Linked DNA regions of Labrys monachus. The protein of the gene in region 1 interacts with the protein of each later gene in a pairwise test. Links are inferred from orthologs where the notes say so. Each region holds a gene or a part of one and is shown on either strand. Other genes may lie near its edges.

Evidence for each region.
Region 2: the proteins of J3R73_RS31075 (region 1) and ssb interact in binary tests that used the Escherichia coli proteins (3 or more experiments, as listed by UniProt). The link is inferred for Labrys monachus from one-to-one orthologs.

Annotation. Positions count from the first base shown.
Region 1 is NZ_JAUSVK010000001.1:6,818,457-6,827,703, reverse strand. Bases 2,723-5,681 are described here. They hold J3R73_RS31075 (primosomal protein N'), read left to right. Parts: upstream 2,723-3,094; coding sequence 3,095-5,269; downstream 5,270-5,681. Other genes in these bases: leuB (3-isopropylmalate dehydrogenase), read right to left, coding at 2,723-2,821. Also shown: J3R73_RS31090 (aspartate-semialdehyde dehydrogenase), read right to left, coding at 1-282; Na+/H+ antiporter NhaA, read right to left, coding at 364-1,533; more of leuB, read right to left, coding at 1,712-2,722; amaB (L-piperidine-6-carboxylate dehydrogenase), read left to right, coding at 5,692-7,257; J3R73_RS31065 (transglycosylase SLT domain-containing protein), read left to right, coding at 7,275-8,054; J3R73_RS31060 (hypothetical protein), read left to right, coding at 8,466-8,960; J3R73_RS31055 (amidohydrolase family protein), read left to right, coding at 9,055-9,247.
Region 2 is NZ_JAUSVK010000001.1:3,994,280-4,003,317, reverse strand. Bases 4,153-6,902 are described here. They hold ssb (single-stranded DNA-binding protein), read left to right. Parts: upstream 4,153-5,153; coding sequence 5,154-5,651; downstream 5,652-6,902. Other genes in these bases: J3R73_RS18220 (lysine--tRNA ligase), read left to right, coding at 6,538-6,902; J3R73_RS18225 (MarC family protein), read right to left, coding at 5,725-6,357; J3R73_RS18235 (hypothetical protein), read right to left, coding at 4,252-4,683; J3R73_RS18240 (hypothetical protein), read left to right, coding at 4,153-4,154. Also shown: J3R73_RS18250 (hypothetical protein), read left to right, coding at 242-373; J3R73_RS18245 (hypothetical protein), read left to right, coding at 817-2,286; more of J3R73_RS18240, read left to right, coding at 2,637-4,152; more of J3R73_RS18220, read left to right, coding at 6,903-8,244; preprotein translocase subunit SecG, read left to right, coding at 8,364-8,762; pyrG (CTP synthase), read left to right, coding at 8,876-9,038. UniProt on the Escherichia coli protein: Plays an important role in DNA replication, recombination and repair. Binds to ssDNA and to an array of partner proteins to recruit them to their sites of action during DNA metabolism. Acts as a sliding platform that migrates on DNA via reptation.

The DNA.
Region 1 (9,247 bases):
ATTGTCGATGACGACACAACCCTGCGCGCCGATCTTCGGCGACCATTCCCGGGAGATGTCGCCGCCCGCCGACATCAGCGCGATGTCGGTGTCGGAGAAGTCGTAATTGTCGAGGACCTTGGTTTTCAGCGTTTTGTCGCCATACGAAACGTCCGTGCCCAGGCTGCGGCGCGAGGCCAGAGCAACCACTTCATCGGCGGGGAAGGCCCGCTCGGCCAGGATGTTCAGCATTTCGCGGCCCACATTGCCTGTGGCGCCCACGACGGCGACCTTGTAACCCACTGTTTTCGTCCTTCTCCTCGATAAGCCTGTCCCCCTCGGGAGACGGCGGGCTGGCATATCACCCGCACGCCACGCTGGCAATCAAAGCCTGCGCCGGGCGGCCGGCCGCGCCAAGCGGAGCAGGATGGCGCCGGCGACGGCGGAGAGCACCGAGCCCAGCAGCACGCCGATCTTGGTCTCGTCGAGCAGCAGCGGCGTGTCGGCATAAGCCAGGCCGCCGATGAACAGGCTCATGGTGAAGCCGATGCCGCAGAGCAGCGCCACGCCATAGAGCTGGACCCAGCTCGCCCGATGCGGCAGCTCCGCCCATCCGGCGCGGATCGCCAGCGCGGCGAAAGCGAACACGCCCGCCTGCTTGCCGGCGAACAGGCCGAGCGCCACGCCGAGCGTGACGGGGTCGGCCAGGCGGGCGGGCGAGAGGCCGGCCAGGGAAACCCCGGCATTGGCGAAGCCGAACACCGGGACGATCAGGAAGGTCACCCAGGGATGCAGGCCGTGTTCGAGGCGGTGCAGCGGCGACTTCTCCCCGCCCGCCGCGCCGCGCAGCGGAATGGCGAAGGCGAGCGCCACGCCGGCGAGCGTGGCGTGGATGCCCGACATCAGCGTCAGCACCCACAGCACCGCGCCGAGGGCGAGATAGGCGGGCAGGAAAACGACGCCGAACCGGTTCATGGCGGCGAGCGCCAGCAGCACCACGCCGACGCCCGCCAGCGCGAGCCCGTCGAGCCCGGCCGTATAGAACAGCGCGATGATCAGCACGGCGCCGAGATCGTCGATGATGGCGAGCGCGGTGAGGAACACCTTGAGCGAGGCCGGCGCGTAGGAGCCGAGCAAAGCGAGCACGCCGAGGGCGAAGGCGATGTCGGTGGCCGAGGGAATGGCCCAGCCGCGCAGCGTCTCGGGCTGGTGCCAGTTCACCGCGACGAAGACCAGCGCCGGCACCACCATGCCGCCGAGCGCGGCGACGCCCGGCAGGGCCCGGCGCGGCCAGTTCGACAGCTGGCCCTTCAGCACCTCGCGCTTGATCTCCAGGCCGACCAGCAGGAAGAACAGGGCCATCAGCCCGTCATTGATCCAGTGCAGGAGGCTGAGGCCGCCGATATGAAGATGGAGCAGATCGAAATAGGCCCCGCTCAGCGGCGAGTTGGCGACGGCGAGCGCCAACGCCGCCACCGCCATGAGGATCACGCCGCCTGCCGCTTCCGTAGCCAGGAACGTCCGGATGAAGGAGGGCGGGCGGGGAGAAACCATGCGGCATGGGTGCCAAGAAAACGCGCCGGAGGCAAGGCTCTTCCCGGGCGCTCTTCGGAAGAAGGACGCGATGGGAGGGTCGATCACCGATCGACCTCTTCCCTTCCGGCACGCCCGGCGTTTCCAGGAAGGTCGATCGGTGATCGACCCTCCAACCCGCCCGGCCGGGCGGAAGATCCTACGCCGCCTGTTCCAGCGCCTTCAGCACGGCGGAGCCCATCTCGCTGGTCGAGACGGCGTTCTGGCCGGCGGAGGCGATGTCCTTGGTGCGCAGGCCCTCGTCCAGCGCGGCGGCGATCGCCGCGTCGAGGCGGTCGGCCGCCTCGGCGAGGCCGAAGGAATAGCGCAGCGCCATGCCGAAGGAGGCGAGCGTCGCGATCGGGTTGGCCAGGCCGCGGCCGGCGATGTCCGGCGCCGAGCCGTGCACCGGCTCATACATCGCCTTGCGCTTGCCGGTCGTCGGATCGGTCGCGCCGAGCGAGGCGGAAGGCAGCATGCCGAGCGAGCCCGTCAGCATCGCCGCGACGTCCGAGAGCATGTCGCCGAACAGGTTGTCGCAGACGATGACGTCGAACTGCTTGGGCGTGCGCACCAGCTGCATGCCGCAATTGTCGGCCAGGATATGCTCGAGCTTCACCTCGGGATATTCGGCCTTGTGCACGGCGGTGACGACCTGCTTCCACAGCACGCCGGACTTCATGACGTTGTGCTTTTCCGAGGAGTGCACCAGATTGCCGCGCACCTTGGCGAGGTCGAAGGCGACGCGGGCGATGCGCTCGATCTCGTGGGTGGTGTAGACCTGGGTGTCGACGGCGCGCTTCTCGCCGTTCTCCAGTGTGACGATCTCCTTCGGCTCGCCGAAATAGACCCCGCCGGTGAGCTCTCGCACGATCATGATGTCGAGGCCTTCGACCAGCTCGCGCTTCAGCGAGGAGGCGTCGGCGAGCGCCGGATAGCAGACGGCCGGCCGCAGATTGGCGAACAGGCCGAGATCCTTGCGCAGGCGCAGCAGGCCGGCTTCGGGACGCGCCGCATAGGGCACGTCGGCCCATTTCGGCCCGCCGACCGCGCCGAACATCACCGCATCGGCGGCCTGGGCGAGGCCCATCGCCGCGTCGGAGATCGCCTTGCCGTGGGCGTCGTAGGCGGCGCCGCCGACGAGATCCTCTTCCGTCTCGAAGGCGGTGAGGCCGGTCTTGTTGAGGAAGGCGATCAGGCGCTTCACCTCCGCCATCACTTCGACGCCGATACCGTCGCCAGGGAGAAGGAGAAGCTTTTGCGTGGCCATGATCATCACCTCGGATTGGACTTGCGCGTGATTAGACGAGCGGGCGGGAGGGCGCAAGGTTTGCCGGAGCGCGGACATCCCGGGAGCGCGGGCGTCCCGCCCGCTCTTGGAAACAGCATCGGTGCCGAAAGCGGCGGACCACTATCACCCACCTTCATCCGTATCGTGAGCGGAAGCGGAAGGAAGAGGCGGGCGGGACGCCCGCGCTCCCAGGACGTTGCGCTCCCGGGAGGAAACCTTGACAGACTCGGCGTCCTCCCCGACCTAACCCCCATGGCAAATCCGGGCGAGGTCGTCGAAATCATGCTGCCGGTGGCGCTGGAGCGCACCTACAGCTACCGCGTCCCGTTCGGCAATGTGCTGATGCCCGGCGACGTCGTGCGCGTCACCCTCGGCCCGCGCGAGACGGTCGGCGTCGTCTGGGACGGCGACGGCGTGCTGCCGGCCTCCTCCAACCGGCTCAAATATGTCGAGGAGCGGCTCGCCGTGCCGCCTCTGCGCGAGGACATGCGCCGCTTCATCGAATGGGTGTCGAACTGGACGCTGACGCCGCGCGGCATGGTGATGCGCATGGCGCTGCGGGCGCCCGAACTGCCGCCGGAAAAACCGCGCCTCGGCTACCGGCTGGGCGGCAGCGAGCCCGAACGCCTGACGCCGGCCCGCCGGCGCGTGCTCGGCCATCTGGCGGACGGCTTCGTCCATGAGAAGAAGGCCCTCATCGAGGCGACCGGCGTCTCGCCCGGCGTGATCGACGGCCTGGTCGATGCGGGCGCCGTGACGCCGGTGGCCCTGCCGCCCGAGCCGGCCGCCCGCATGCCCGACCTCGACTTCGCCGCCGCCAGCCTCAGCGAGGCCCAGGCCCGCGCCGCGGCCGACCTGACGCAGAAGGTCGCCGCCCGGCGCTTCGCCGCCACCCTGCTCGAAGGCGTCACCGGCTCCGGCAAGACGGAGGTCTATTTCGAGGCGGTGGCCGAGGCGGTGCGCCAGGGCGGGCAGGCGCTGATCATGCTGCCGGAGATCGCGCTCACCAACCAGTTCCTCGACCGTTTCGCCGCCCGCTTCGGCGTCCGGCCCGCCGAATGGCATTCGGGCGTCGCCGCCAACAAGCGGGCCCGGCTGTGGCACGGCATCGCCAAGGGCGAGGTCGCGGTGGTCGCGGGCGCCCGCTCGGCGCTGTTCCTGCCCTTCGCGGACCTGCGCCTCGTCGTCGTCGACGAGGAGCACGACAGCGCCTACAAGCAGGAGGACGGGCCGCGCTACCATGCCCGCGACATGGCGGTGGTGCGCGCCCGTCTCGTCGATGCCGCCGTCGTGCTGGCCTCCGCGACGCCCTCCATCGAAAGCCGGGTCAATGCCGACCGCGGCCGCTACGACCACCTCATCCTGCCGGAACGCTTCGGCGGCCGCAGCCTGCCTGCGATCGCCGCCATCGACATGCGCAGCGGCGGGCCGGAGCGCGGCCGGTTCATCGCCCCCCGCCTCGCCGAGGCCGTGCGTGAGACGATCGCCGCCGGCGACCAGGCCCTGCTCTTCCTCAACCGGCGCGGCTATGCCCCGCTGACGCTGTGCCGCAAATGCGGCCACCGCTTCCAGTGCCCGCATTGCACCGCCTGGCTGGTGGAGCACCGTTTCCGCAAGAGCCTGGTCTGCCACCATTGCGGCCATACCGCACCGGTGCCGCGCCAGTGCCCCAGCTGCGAGGCGGAGGACACGCTCACCCCCTGCGGGCCGGGCGTCGAGCGCATCGCCGAGGAAGTGGCGGGCCTGTTTCCGCAGGCCCATACCGTCATCCTGTCGAGCGACCTGTTCGCGAGCACCGAAAAGCTGAAGCAGGAGCTGGAGACCGTGGCGCGGGGCGATGCGAACCTCGTCATCGGCACGCAGCTGGTGGCGAAGGGCCATAATTTTCCGCACCTGACCCTGGTCGGCGTCATCGACGCCGATCTCGGGCTCGGCACCGGCGATCCGCGCGCCGCCGAGCGCACCTTCCAGCTGCTCGGGCAGGTCACCGGCCGGGCCGGGCGGGGCGACAAGCCGGGCCGCGCCTTGCTGCAGAGCTACGATCCCGGCCATCCGGTGATGCAGGCCCTGATCTCCGGCGACAAGGAGAGCTTCTATGCCCGCGAGATCGCCATCCGCGCGCAGGCCGGCCTGCCGCCCTATGGCCGCATGGCCTCGCTGACCATCCTCGACGAGGACCGCGCCAAGGCCGAGACCTTCGCCCGCCTGCTGGCCAAGGCCGCCCCTTTCGACGCGGCGCTGCGCGTGCTCGGCCCGGCCGAGGCGCCGATCGCGGTGATCCGCGGGCGCCACCGCATGCGCCTCATCCTGCAGGCGCCGCGCGACTTCGCCCTGCAGGACTATATCCGCGCCTGGCTCGCCGCCGCGCCCAAGCCGACCGGGCAGTTGGCGCTCGAGATCGACATCGATCCCATGAACTTCGCCTGACGGACCTCACGTGACGGACTTGACCGTCCGGCAGGGCCGATGCGGCGACGAATTGTTCATATCTTTCCGCCTAGGGTCCGCACCGCAATGACCCGGAACCCGCCATGACGACGGACCTCCTCGCCGGCCTCCCCGGCGCCCGCCCGACGCCCGCTTTTGCCGGACGCCGCGAGCCGATCCCGCCGGCGCGGTTTTCCCCGGCTGATTCTGCCGCAGCGATCGGCCTCCCCTCCGGGGCGACGGATACCGCCGGGCCGCCCTCCCCTGGGAGGATCCCGCATCTCTTGATTTCTCAAGGACTTACGCCGCGTACCAAAGCAGTCCGGGGCTGCTCTTGCCTGTCTTCGGAGACCGGGCTAGCCTGCACCCATGCAAAAAGGGTATGAGCGTGCCCGGAACATATTGATAAGAGACGAGCATCTATGCTGAAAACCCTTTCCCAGGGCGAGTCGAACACCGGTTTTGCTGCCGAAATTCGCGGGCTTCTTGCGAGGCTGGACGTGCCGGCGGAACGTTACTCGGGCGGCTCGCGCATCGTCCGCACGCCGCTCACCGGCGAGGTCATCGGCGAGGTCGCGGAGGCGACGCCGGCCGAGGTCACCGCCGCCGTCGGCAGGGCGCAGGCCGCCTTCGAAGCCTGGCGCAAGGTGCCCGGTCCGCAGCGCGGCGAGCTCGTCCGCCTGCTCGGCGAGGAGCTGCGCGCCGCCAAGGCCGAGCTCGGCCGCCTGGTCTCGCTGGAGGTCGGCAAGATCATTTCCGAAGGCCTCGGCGAAGTGCAGGAGATGATCGACATCTGCGACTTCGCCACCGGCCTGTCCCGCCAGCTCTACGGCCTCACCATCGCCTCGGAGCGCGGCGACCACCGCATGATGGAGCAATGGCATCCGGCCGGCGTCGTCGGCGTGATCTCGGCCTTCAATTTTCCCGTGGCCGTGTGGTCCTGGAACGCCGCCCTCGCCTTCGTCTGCGGCGACAGCGTGGTGTGGAAGCCCTCCGAGAAGACGCCGCTCACCGCCCTCGCCGTCGAGGCCCTGTTCCAGCGCACCGCCCGCCGTTTCGGCGGCGTGCCCGACGGCCTGCTCACCCTCGTCCTCGGCGGACGCGAGATCGGCGAGACGCTGGTGGACGATGCGCGCGTGCCCGTCGTCTCCGCCACCGGCTCGACCGCGATGGGGCGCAAGGTCGGCGAGCGGGTCGCCCGCCGCTTCGGCCGCTCGATCCTGGAGCTCGGCGGCAACAACGCCTCGATCGTCACCCCGTCAGCCGATCTGGACCTCGCCCTGCGCGCCATCGCCTTCGCCGCGATGGGCACCGCCGGCCAGCGTTGCACCTCGCTGCGCCGCCTGATCGTGCACGAGAAGGTCTATGACGCGCTGGTCGGCCGGCTGCGCGTGGTCTACGCCTCGATTTCCGTCGGCAATCCCGTCACCGGCGACGCGCTCGTCGGGCCCCTGATCGACGGCGCCGCCTATGACGCCATGCAGCAGGCGCTGCAGGCGGCTGCCGAGGCCGGCGGAACGGTGCATGGCGGCGAGCGTATCGCCGACGCCGGACCGGCCGAGGCCTATTACGTCCGCCCGGCCTTGGTCGAGATGCCGGCGCAGGCCGGACCGGTCGTCCACGAGACCTTTGCGCCCATCCTCTACGTCCTCAAATACCGCGCCTTCGACGAGGCGGTCGCCCTGCAGAATGGCGTGCCGCAGGGCCTTTCCTCCTCGATCTTCGCCACCGACATGCGCGAGGTCGAGCGCTTCCTGTCGGCGCAGGGCTCCGATTGCGGCATCGCCAACGTCAATATGGGCCCGTCCGGCGCCGAGATCGGCGGCGCCTTCGGCGGCGAGAAGGAGACGGGCGGCGGCCGCGAGAGCGGCTCGGACGCCTGGAAGGCCTATATGCGGCGCCAGACCAGCGCCATCAATTACGGCCTGAACCTGCCGCTGGCCCAGGGCGTCAAATTCGACGTCGACGACGGCGGGCTCAATCCTTGAAGGCCCCGGCCTCAGCCGTGCGGAGCCTGACGGCGGGATGCCTCGCCCTCGGTCTTTCCGCCGCCTGCACCATCGGCATGGCAAGGGACGCCCGGGCGGACGATGCCGTGCCGGCCACGGCGCAACCGGAGGCGCCGAAGGGCGGCGCCAAAGGCCCCGTCAGGCCGAAGCAGGCCGTGGCCGGCGAGAAGAGCGCCGCGGCGGCGCCGCACGCCCCGCCGCTGCCGCCCGCCCGGCCGAAGGAACTCGCCGCTGCCGCGGTGGTGCCGACCCTCAAGACCCCCACGCCGGCGGTTTTCGCCTCGCTGACCGGAAGCGTGGCGGCCCCGCAGAACGACGTCCTCGAAACGGGCAGCATCCCGATGATGCCGCTGCCGTCGACCCCGTCCAAGGATGGCGACGGACCGCATAAGCAGGCTGCCGGTCCGGCCGGCCGGCCGCAGGTGGACGCCCTCATCAGCAAGCACGCGACGCGCTATCACGTGCCCGAGACGTTGCTGCGCCGCATCGTCGCCCGGGAAAGCGGCTTCAACCCGCATCTGCGCCACGGCCCCTTCGTCGGCCTGATGCAGATGCGCCTCGATACGGCGCGGGGCATGGGCTATCGCGGCAATCCCGAAGGCCTGCTCGATCCCGACGTCAATCTGACCTATGGCGCGGCCTATCTGGCCAATGCCTACAAGGTCGCCGGCGGCAACCAGGACCGCGCGATGCGGCTCTATGCCAGCGGCTATTACTACGAGGCCAAGCGCAAGGGCCTGCTGCCCAAGCTGATCAAGGGGTCTCCGGGTCAATAAGGGCCCGCAGATTCCCTATCCCGGCCGAATGATCGATACATGGAATACAACCTGCGGATGCATGATCCGCGGGTTTATTCTTTCATTCGCGAAATATTGAGTTTCTGCTCAAATAAAACTTTGATTTGTTCCAGGCTTTTGCCACAACTCGACATGGCAACCTCGTCGCTGTGCCACGTCGGAATCCCATGATGAACTGCTCCGTCTTCGCCGTCCTGGCGAGTCTCGTTCGCCGCGGACCGGCAAACGGCGGGGCAACTACTCGCGCTTCAGCCACTCGCGCATTGATTTCATTCCGGGCGGGCCGCCCGGCCTTTCGCTATTCTGTCACCGGCGGGCTATCACCATGCTCCGTGCTGTTTCGATACTCTTGGTCTCGCCGCTTGCGGCCAGGGTGCGTTTGCACCGAGATTGACCGCATCGACGAACGAACGCCTGGCGGCAGAGGGGTGGCTCGAAGCCGCCGACCCCGCCGTCCTGCCGACCGGCCGGCTGAAGGCGGACAAGGTTTTGATATGCCGCCAGCCGCGTTGCGGCGGATTGGGCGGCATCAGCTGGGGGCACGGCAGCGCCAGCGGCTCCCGGACCTTCGAGACGACTCTCCTGAAGGTCGAAGCCGACCCAAGATATTCCGCCGAATGGATCAAGACGGCGGCTATCCAATACATGCCGGAGGCGCTGGCACGCTATCAGGCGAAATATGTCGACGTGCACAAGGTGAACGGCACGATCACGATGATGGTGACGGGGCAGATGGCCGCCGCGCAGGGCGCGATCATTCATTTCGTCTATCGGCTTTGGTTCTCGGGCCTCGATGTCCAGATTGCCCTCGGCGCCGGCCCATCGCCGAACATTGCTCTCCAACGCCTCGCCCAGGCGGAGAGATTGCGGAGCACCACGCGCTGAGGCAAAGACTTGTTTGCGGCGGGCGAGTCGGACCTCGGGATAAACGTCCGGAACCGTCGCGCCAGCTCGCGGCACGCTTCACCGAAAAGGCGACATGGATTTCGATCTGATCTTCAGGGATGCGCGCATCGCCGGCCGGGAGGAGCGCTGCGTCGACATCGGCATCCGCGACGGACGTTTCGCGGCGGTCGAAGCCGGCCTCCCGGGCGGCGGTCCCGAGGAGCGGCTGGACGGGCGGCTCGTCCTGCCGGGCCTGGTCGAGACCCATATCCATCTCGACAAGTCGC
Region 2 (9,038 bases), 2.8 Mb from region 1 along the record:
CCGGCGGGAACGCGCATCCCGCCGGGAAGTTCCAGGGAAGTTCCAAGACGATGGCCACCGGAAAACCACGCCGTCGCCATCAGCGCGCCAAGCCGCTCGGGCAGACCAGAGCCAGCGGACACGCGCCCCGGTTGATTCGGGAAGGCTCCGCGGATCCCGGCCCTCGACGACAGGTCGACCGTGCCGGTTTATCGCGTGTCCCGGGCCCATCCGTCACGCCACAGCGAGGACCGACCCGCTTATGAGAAACAACCAGAACGCCATCGTCGGCTATGTCGCCTGGACCATGTTCGCCCTGACGATCCTCTCGATCATAGGGCTGCTCGCCGGCCTGCATCTTCCGGTGATCGTCAACGCGAAGGCCGGCGGCTAGCCTTCAGCTCTTCGTTCGGCGGATCCGTGCGGTCTTCCCGGCTTCGCCATGTCGCAAGGCACCATGCCGCGGCGGCTGCCGGCCAGCATTCCCGACGATTTGTGGCCCGGTTGTCGGAACTCGCCGGGGGTGAGCGCGTTTGGGACCTGCGACGCTCTGCCCCTCTGCATATCCTGGCCCGGATTTCATCCGGGCTTTTTCTTTGCCGCCACGGTCGCACCGGCTTGACGGTGGACCGGCCCTGGGGAGCATCGTGGCCTGTGCGTTCGAGCACCTCCTTTTGGCGCCGAACCGGGCCATGTGCCAGGCGCGTCGGAAGCACGCCGATGTCGAGCATCCCAAGGTTCGCTGGCTGAGGCGTGCGCGCCGTTTCGTTTTGAGATAACAATGTGCCGCGCGAAACCGGGCCCATCAATGAAGGAAATGCCATGCTGGAATATCGCATGAAACGCCGCGACTACGCCTCTCTGGCCGCCTTCAAGGGCGCATTGCTCGCCGCGACCCTGTTCGCCGCTCCCGCGTTTGCTCAGACGGCGACGCCCGAGGGAGCCAAGCAGTTGCAGGATGCGCTGTCGAAGACGTTCGGGCCGGCCATGTTCGACAAGGGTGTCGTCAGCATTACGCCGCAAGGTGCCGCCTATGCCGTGAAGGTCGACTTCAATGCCTTGCGCGGCGAGGCCGACAAGGCCGGCGTCACCATCAACATCGGTCCGCTCGTTTATATGGCGACGCCGAACGCCGACGGCACCTATGGGGTGACGTCCGATTCCCCGATCGACTATTCCATGTCCAGGAAGGGAGACAAGCCGATCGATGCGAGCTTCAAGCTGGACGGCTGCAAGTCGACCGGCGTGTTCGATCCGAAGATTTCGGCCTTTTCGAGCTATGACGTGTCCTGCCCCGGTGCGTCCCTCATCGTGCATTCTCCGGAACAGGATATCGAGGCCAGCTACGGCGCGATCACGACCAAGCTGACCGGCCGGTCCGCGGGCCCGGACGGCACGACGATCAGTGTGGACGGCGTGCTGAACGACTTCGTCGAGACGGTCGTGCTCAAGGACTCGGAGACGCCCCTCACCATAACGATCAAGGCCAAGTCCGGCGTCCAGTCGGCGGCGATCGACAATCTGCGGGTCGCGCCGGCCCTCGATCTCGTTTCGCTCGCGGCCAATGCCGGCGGACGGAAGAACCTCATCGCCCAGCAGGACGCCATCAAGCAGAAGCTGCTCGCCGCCCTGCCGCTATGGGACAATATGAGCGGCAGGCTCACGCTGAGCGACGTCAGCGTCGGCACGCCGATGGGCGAGTTCAAGCTCGGCAGCCTGGAGGAGACGCTCGGCGTCACCGGCGTCGTCAAGGATGCGACCTACGGCATCGGCCTCAAATATGCCGGCCTCGAACTGCCGGAGGGACCCGTCCCGGCATGGGCGACGCCGCTGGTGCCGACCCAGGGCAATATCGACGTCAAGTTCTCGGGCGTCGATCTCGACGGCCTCGCCCGCCTCGCCATCCAGAACTTCGATGCCACCAAGAAGCCGCCGATCCCCGACAGCCTGAAGGGGCAATTCCTTGCCATCGCCCTCAGCGGCCAGCCGCATGTCACGCTGTCGCCCAGCACGTTCACGGCTTCCTCCGGTGCGGTGAGCGCCGAGGGCACCATGTCGGTGTTCCCGTCGCAGACCGGCAAGGTGACGATCTCCGCCACCAATCTCGATCAGATCATCGCGTCGATCAACAAGGCGGACGTTCCCAACAAGGACCAGGCCATGATGGGCATCGCCCTGCTCAAGGGCCTGGCCCGTTCCAGCCCGGACGGCAAGGCCATCTGGGACGTCGACTTCGACGCGGCGACCCAGGCGGTGAGCGTGAACGGCCAGGTCCTCAGTGCCGGCAAGGGTGGCGACGACCAATAGGCTTCACCATCCGTCATGCAAGCAAAGGGAGGGAGGCGGTCATCCGCCTCCCTTTTTAATGGGCCGATGCCATAGGCAGATCGGGGCGATCCCATGCCCGCTGCATCCCGCAAGCGCGGCGCGGACGCGGGACGACGGGCGGAAGCAACCTCTTCGGGGGAAAAGGCGGACGCATAGCAACGCGCGCGTGCAGCATGGCGTCCTTGCCATCGTCCTGTTTTTATGGATGGGCGAGCCCCTTGTCGGCGGCGGTCGCGTCTGGTCTTCTATTGCCGGGTCTTCGCTTTCTCGAATCTTGGCGGGCGTGGGGGAAACATTTCGTCAACGGATTTCATCGCAGGAGAATATCGATGTCTGCTTCCATGCTCGCTTCGATCCGGCTTCGCCGGCGCAGCGGGAGGCCGGCTGCTTGTGTCGCTTCGCTCGCGCGGGCGAGGGTCCTCGGTGCGCTCGTCGGCATCGGCTTCGCGGCATCGCCGGCCTGGGCGGAGCCGGCGACGCCGCAGGGCGCCCGGGACCTGACGGATGCGCTGGCCCGTTTCATCGGCCGGGCCCCTTTCGACAAGGGGCTGATCACCATCACGCCGCAGGGGGAGAGCTACGGGCTCGACGCCGACTTCGACAGCGGCAAGCTGGGTTTTCCCGCCGACGGTCCCGTCATCCGCTTCGGTCCCTTCCATCTCCAGCTGACACCTCAGGATGACGGCACCTACGCAATGACCTCGGCTCCGGCGCCTCTGTTCTTTTCCTTCGCGAGCGCCGGGAAGGCTCCGGCCGTCCGTCTCGAGGAACGGCTGGAGGGATGCACGGCAACCGGCACGTTCGACCCGAAGCTCGCTCTCTTCTCCCGTTCGACGTCAGGCTGCGATCGGCAGACGCTGACCCTGCGCACGCCGGTCGAGGATATCGACGCCACGTTCGGAAGGATCGCCGTCCAGACAAGCGCCGCCCCGGCCGCCGACAGTGTGGACGCCCATATGACGGCCGATCTGGCCGATCTCGTCGAGACCGTGACCGTGAAGAACCCACTTCGGCCGACGCCCGCGACGGTCATACGGGCCGGTGCCGCGCATCAGGACTTCACGGTAAAGGGTCTCGCCGCCGGCAAGATCCTGGAAATCATCGCTCTCCTGGCCGGCAAGGACATGGCTGGCGGGATCGCCGCCCTACAGGAGGGCATGAAGTCGAAGGCGCTCGCCGCGCTGCCGCTCTGGCGGGAGATCTCGGGGGATATGGTCCTCAACGATTTCAGCATGGGAACGCCTGCGGGTATCGTGCGTGCGGCGGCCGTCGACGAGAAGATCCGCAGCACTGGCCTCGTTCCGCAGGCGCGCTACAGCTTCGGTATCGCGGTCTCGGGGCTCTCCCTGCCGGACGACCTCGTTCCCGACTGGGCCAAGTCTTTCGTGCCGACGCAGGGGCGGCTGGATTTCGAGATTGCGGGCTTCGATCTCGAGGCCATGGCCCGCCGGGTCATCCGGGACTTCGACGCCACCAAATACCCGCCTCTGCCGGGCGACTTGCACGCGGCGCTCGCCGGCCTGTTCGCGCAAGGCCATCCGCGCCTCCATTTCGAGCAGGAACTCAAGGCATCCGGCTTGGATGTCACAGGGCGGGGCGACACGTCCATCGTTCCCGCCCAGCAGGGCACGGCGACCATTTCGGCCAGTGGGCTGGACGGGTTGATCGCGGCGATCAACGGTTCATCCCTGCCCAACAGGCAGCGCGCCCTGCTCAGCCTCGCCTTCATCAAAGGCCTGGCGAAGGCGGGCCCGGACGGGCGTGCCGTGTGGGATGTCGAATTCGACAGCCTGGCAAGGAGGATCACGGTGAACGGGCAGACCTTCGGGCCCGGCAAACCGAGGTGAGCCAAGACGGCGGCGGCTCGAACGGGCAAAAGAAAAACCCTGCCGACGGCATCGTCGCGCAGGGCTTTTGTCCATGAAGGCTTTTGGAGCCGGGCGTTTAGTCGCCGTCGTGCTTGTCCGCGTCTGCCGAAGCGGCATGCGCGTCGGTGGCGCGCTGGTTATGCAGCGGGCGGATCGTCTGGAAGGAGGAGCGCTCCTGCACGGCCGGCCGTGCGGTCAGGCTGACGACGTCGCGGCGGACGCTGGCGATCAGCTCGCGGATGGTGCCGCTGTCGCCGTCCGGGCGATATTCCTCGCCGAGAACGTCGAGCTTGGCGCAGAGTTCGACGGCGTTCTTCGAGGGAGCGCGCGAAATCGAGAGCGCGATCGAGCGCAACTCGTTCACGAGCTCGTCGCGCAGGCCCTTCTGGTCATCCGCGTCGATGATCGGGGAGGCGAGCATGCCACGCAGCGCCGCACGCCGCAGGCCCAAGGCGGCCACAGTGTTGGCGCTGTCGGTGGAGTCGCGCTGTTGTCCAAGTCCTGCCATGATGCTGCCCTCGCATAGAGTTCACTGTGAGCGATCAGCCTCCCTGCACGGCCAATGTGGCGAAAGAGCGATGGGAGGATCCGTCGCGGAATCCATCCCGCGTTTATCCTGCAACATCAGCAATGATGGCAAGGGTTTTCATCGAAAATATCACGTGTCTCCACAGTATTGCCGCAGACCGCACGGGCCCCGCGCAGAGGGGGTGACCGAAAAATCTGATCTGCGCAGGGCGAGGCGGACGGAATGCTTCGCCGGCTCGAATCGAAGCTTGCATCGCGCGAACAAATGTGGAACAAAAGCGTGCTCGCGGCATACGGCCATTTGGTTGGGGATAGGCAAGGCATAAATGCGCTCCCTGGCGTATTCCGCGCCGAGGACATGTTAAAGCAGAAGCGATGACGCGCTTTGACGGCGCGTGGAGGCGTGCGGCCGGATTCTGTGCCGGCGCCGTGAAGCGAAGGAGGATGCCGATGTCGGGATCGGTGAACAAGGTTATTCTTATCGGCAATCTCGGCCGTGATCCGGAGGTACGGCGTCTCAATTCCGGCGAGCCGGTGGTCAATCTCAGGGTGGCGACGACCGAGAGCTGGCGCGACAAGGCGACCGGCGAGCGCAAGGAGAAGACCGAATGGCACAGCGTCGTCATCTTCAACGAAGGGCTGGCGCGCATTGCCGAGCAGTATCTGCGCAAGGGCTCCAAGGTCTATATCGAAGGCCAGCTCCAGACACGCAAATACAATGACCAGCAGGGCGTCGAAAAATATTCGACCGAGATCGTGCTGCAGCGCTATCGCGGCGAGATGACGCTGCTCGATTCTCGCGGCGGCGGCGCCCCGGCTGCCGAGGGCGGCCGCGACTATGCCGGCGCCGATTTCGGAGCAGCCAGCCCGATGGAACGCCGTCCGGCACCGGCGGCGGCAGGCAGCAAGTTCTCCAGCTCCGACATGGACGACGACATTCCGTTCTGAGAGGTCCGGAGGCGGGCAGGGGGCGGAAGAAGCGTCCCCGCCCGCCCCGTCGGGTCCGGCGCCGCACAGGCGCTCATCCGGCCAGGACGGCGCGCGCTCCATCCAGGATGAACTGCACCGCCAGGGCCGACAGCACGATGCCGAGCAGGCGCGTCAGCACCACATTGCCGGTGATGCCGAGCAGCCTGTTGATGACCGATGCCAGGCGGAACGAGACATAGCAGCCCACCATGACGAGGGCGATCACCACGAACAGCATGCCGAAATCGACGATCCGGCCATGGGCCTGTTCCGCCAGCAGCATGGTGGCGGTGATCGCGCCCGGCCCGGCGATCAGCGGGATCGCCAGGGGAAAGGCCGCGACGTTCGAAATGAAATCCTTGGTGATCGCGGTCTCCGCGGTTTCGCTCTTGCGCGTATTGGAGCGGTCGAACACCATCTCATAGGCGATCACGAACAGCAGCAGGCCGCCGGCGATGCGCAGGGCCGGTGTCGAAATGCCGAGCAGTCGCAGGAAGGGCTCTCCGGCAAGGGCGAAGAAGGCGAGCACGCCCCCGCCGATCACGCTCGCCCGCCATGCGACGGCATGGCGCTGGTCCTTCGTCATGCCGCGCGTCAGGCCCAGGAAGATGGGACCGAGGCCCGGGGGATCGACCACCACCAGCAGGGTCACGATGGCGGCGGTGAGATAATCGGTGATCGACATGCCTTTTCCGCGTCCGCCGCTTCTTGTTGCGCCACGTCTTGCGCCGCACCCGCGCCTCACCAAGATTGACGCTGCGACGCAGCCTGAATAAGGCTGTGCGTCAACAGGCTGCCGGCAAAGGCCAAACCGCCGGGAACGGCCGGTCGTCCTCCGCAGCTAGCAGGAATCGTCGAGTTCATCATGTCAAATCTCTATCCGGCCGAGCTCGTCGCGGCCGCAAACGTTTCCGCCGCCTGGCCGTTCGAGGAGGCGAGGAAGCTCGTCTCGCGGCTCGAGAAGCGGCCCGGAGACGCGAAAGAGATCCTGTTCGAGACCGGCTACGGCCCCTCCGGCCTGCCGCATATCGGCACCTTCGGCGAGGTGGCGCGCACCAGCATGGTACGGCACGCCTTCCAGGTGCTGACCGAGGGCCGCGTGCCGACGCGCCTGATCGCCTTTTCCGACGATATGGACGGGCTGCGCAAGGTGCCGGGCAACGTGCCGAACCCCGCCCTGCTGCAGGCCAATCTCGGCAAGCCCCTGACGCAGGTTCCCGACCCCTTCGGCCAGTATGAGAGCTTCGCGCATCACAACAATGCGATGCTCAGGCGCTTCCTCGACAGCTTCGGCTTCCAATATGAATTCCTGTCCTCGACGCAATGCTATCGGAGCGGCCGCTTCGATGCGGCGCTGCTGCACATGCTGCGCCATATGGATGCGGTGATGGCGGTGATGCTGCCGAGCCTGCGCGAGGAGCGTGCCTCCACCTATTCGCCGTTCCTGCCGATTCACCCAAAGACCGGCATCGTCATGCAGGTGCCCGTCGAGGAGACCCGCGCCGAGGCCGGCACCATCGTCTGGAAGGATCCGGAAACCGGCGAGCGCTTCGAGACGCCGGTGACCGGCGGCCATTGCAAGCTGCAATGGAAGCCGGACTGGGCGATGCGCTGGTATGCGCTCGGCGTCGATTATGAAATGGCCGGCAAGGACCTGATCGATTCGGTGAAGCTGTCGTCCGAGATCGTGCGCGCCCTCGGCGGCACGCCGCCCGACGGTTTCAACTACGAGCTGTTCCTCGACGAGAACGGCCAGAAGATCTCCAAGACCAAGGGCAACGGCCTTTCGATCGACGAGTGGCTGACCTACGCCTCGCCCGACAGCCTCGCCCTGTTCATGTATCAGAAGCCGCGCGAGGCCAAGCGGCTCTATTTCGACGTCATCCCGCGCGCCGTCGACGACTATCTCCAATTCCTCGGCGGCTATGAAAAGCAGGACTGGAAGAACAGGCTCGGCAACCCGGTCTGGCATATCCATGGCGGCCATCCGCCCCAGCCCGAGACGATCGGCGGAGACGGGGAACGCACTTCCGTCACCTTCGCCCTGCTCCTCAACCTGGTGGCGGTGGCCAATGCCGAATCCAAGGACGTGCTGTGGGCGTTCCTGCAGCGCTACGCGCCCGGCGCCAGCGCGGCGACCCATCCGCGCCTCGACGCCATGGTGGGCTTCGCCATCCGCTATTTCCGCGATTTCGTGAAGCCGGCAAAGCGCTATGCGGCACCCACCGCAGAGGAAAAGGCCGCGCTGGAGAAGCTCTCGCAGGCCCTCGCCGACCTGCCGCCCGGCGCCGACGCCGCCGCCATCCAGGAGGCGGTCTACGACGTCGGCCGCGCCCTGCCGCCCTACCAGGATTTCAAGGCCAAGGGCGCCACGCCCGAACGGCCGGGCGTGTCGCTCGAATGGTTCAACACGCTGTACCGCATCCTGCTCGGCGAGCAGCGCGGCCCGCGCTTCGGCTCCTTCGTCGCCATCTACGGCATCGCCGAGACGCGGACCCTGATCGCCAAGGCGCTCTCCGGCGAGCTGCTGCGGGAGCACGAGACGTTCGTCGCCTCGCGGAAGGCGTCGTGACCGATCTTTGGCCGAAATAGGGGGCTGGTGCAGCCCGAATTGCCATCCTATATGCGCGGGGGTAGCCAGGGGCCCTCTCTTCGTGTAGGAACCCGCGCGAATTATATCCGGATCAGTCAATGCAAACCGTTCTCATTTCGATCCACCTCATGGTGGTTCTCGCGCTCGTCGTCGTGGTGCTCCTGCAGCGTTCCGAAGGCGGTGGGCTCGGCATCGGCGGTGGCACGGGCGGTTTCATGACCGGACGCGGCCAGGCCAACCTGCTCACGCGGGCGACGGCAGGCCTCGCGACGGCCTTCTTCATCACCAGCCTCCTTCTGAGCATCCTCGCCAATTATCACGGCAGTTCCTCGGGGTCGCTGCTCGACCAGATCCGGGCCCCGGCCGCCCCGGCGTCGCAGTCGGGCGCCCCCGCCCAGCAGCCCGCCGCGCCCGCCGGCAATTCCGGCGGCACCCTGTTCGACCAGTTGCAGCAGCAGCCCGCCGCGCCGGCGCCGGCCGCTCCCGCCAAGCCGTAGCGGCGAGTCGCCGTCCGGCCCTGGCCGGACGGCTCGATCGGTCGTGAAAATAATCCCGCGGGCAGTTGTTGCCCGCTCGTCGAATCATTTTGTTTTTCATTAAGTGGGGCTCCATGACGCGGTACATTTTCATAACCGGCGGCGTGGTCTCCTCTCTCGGCAAAGGTCTGGCCTCCGCCGCCCTCGGCGCGCTCCTGCAGGCGCGCGGCTACAAGGTTCGTCTGCGCAAGCTCGATCCTTACCTCAACGTCGATCCGGGCACGATGAGCCCGTATC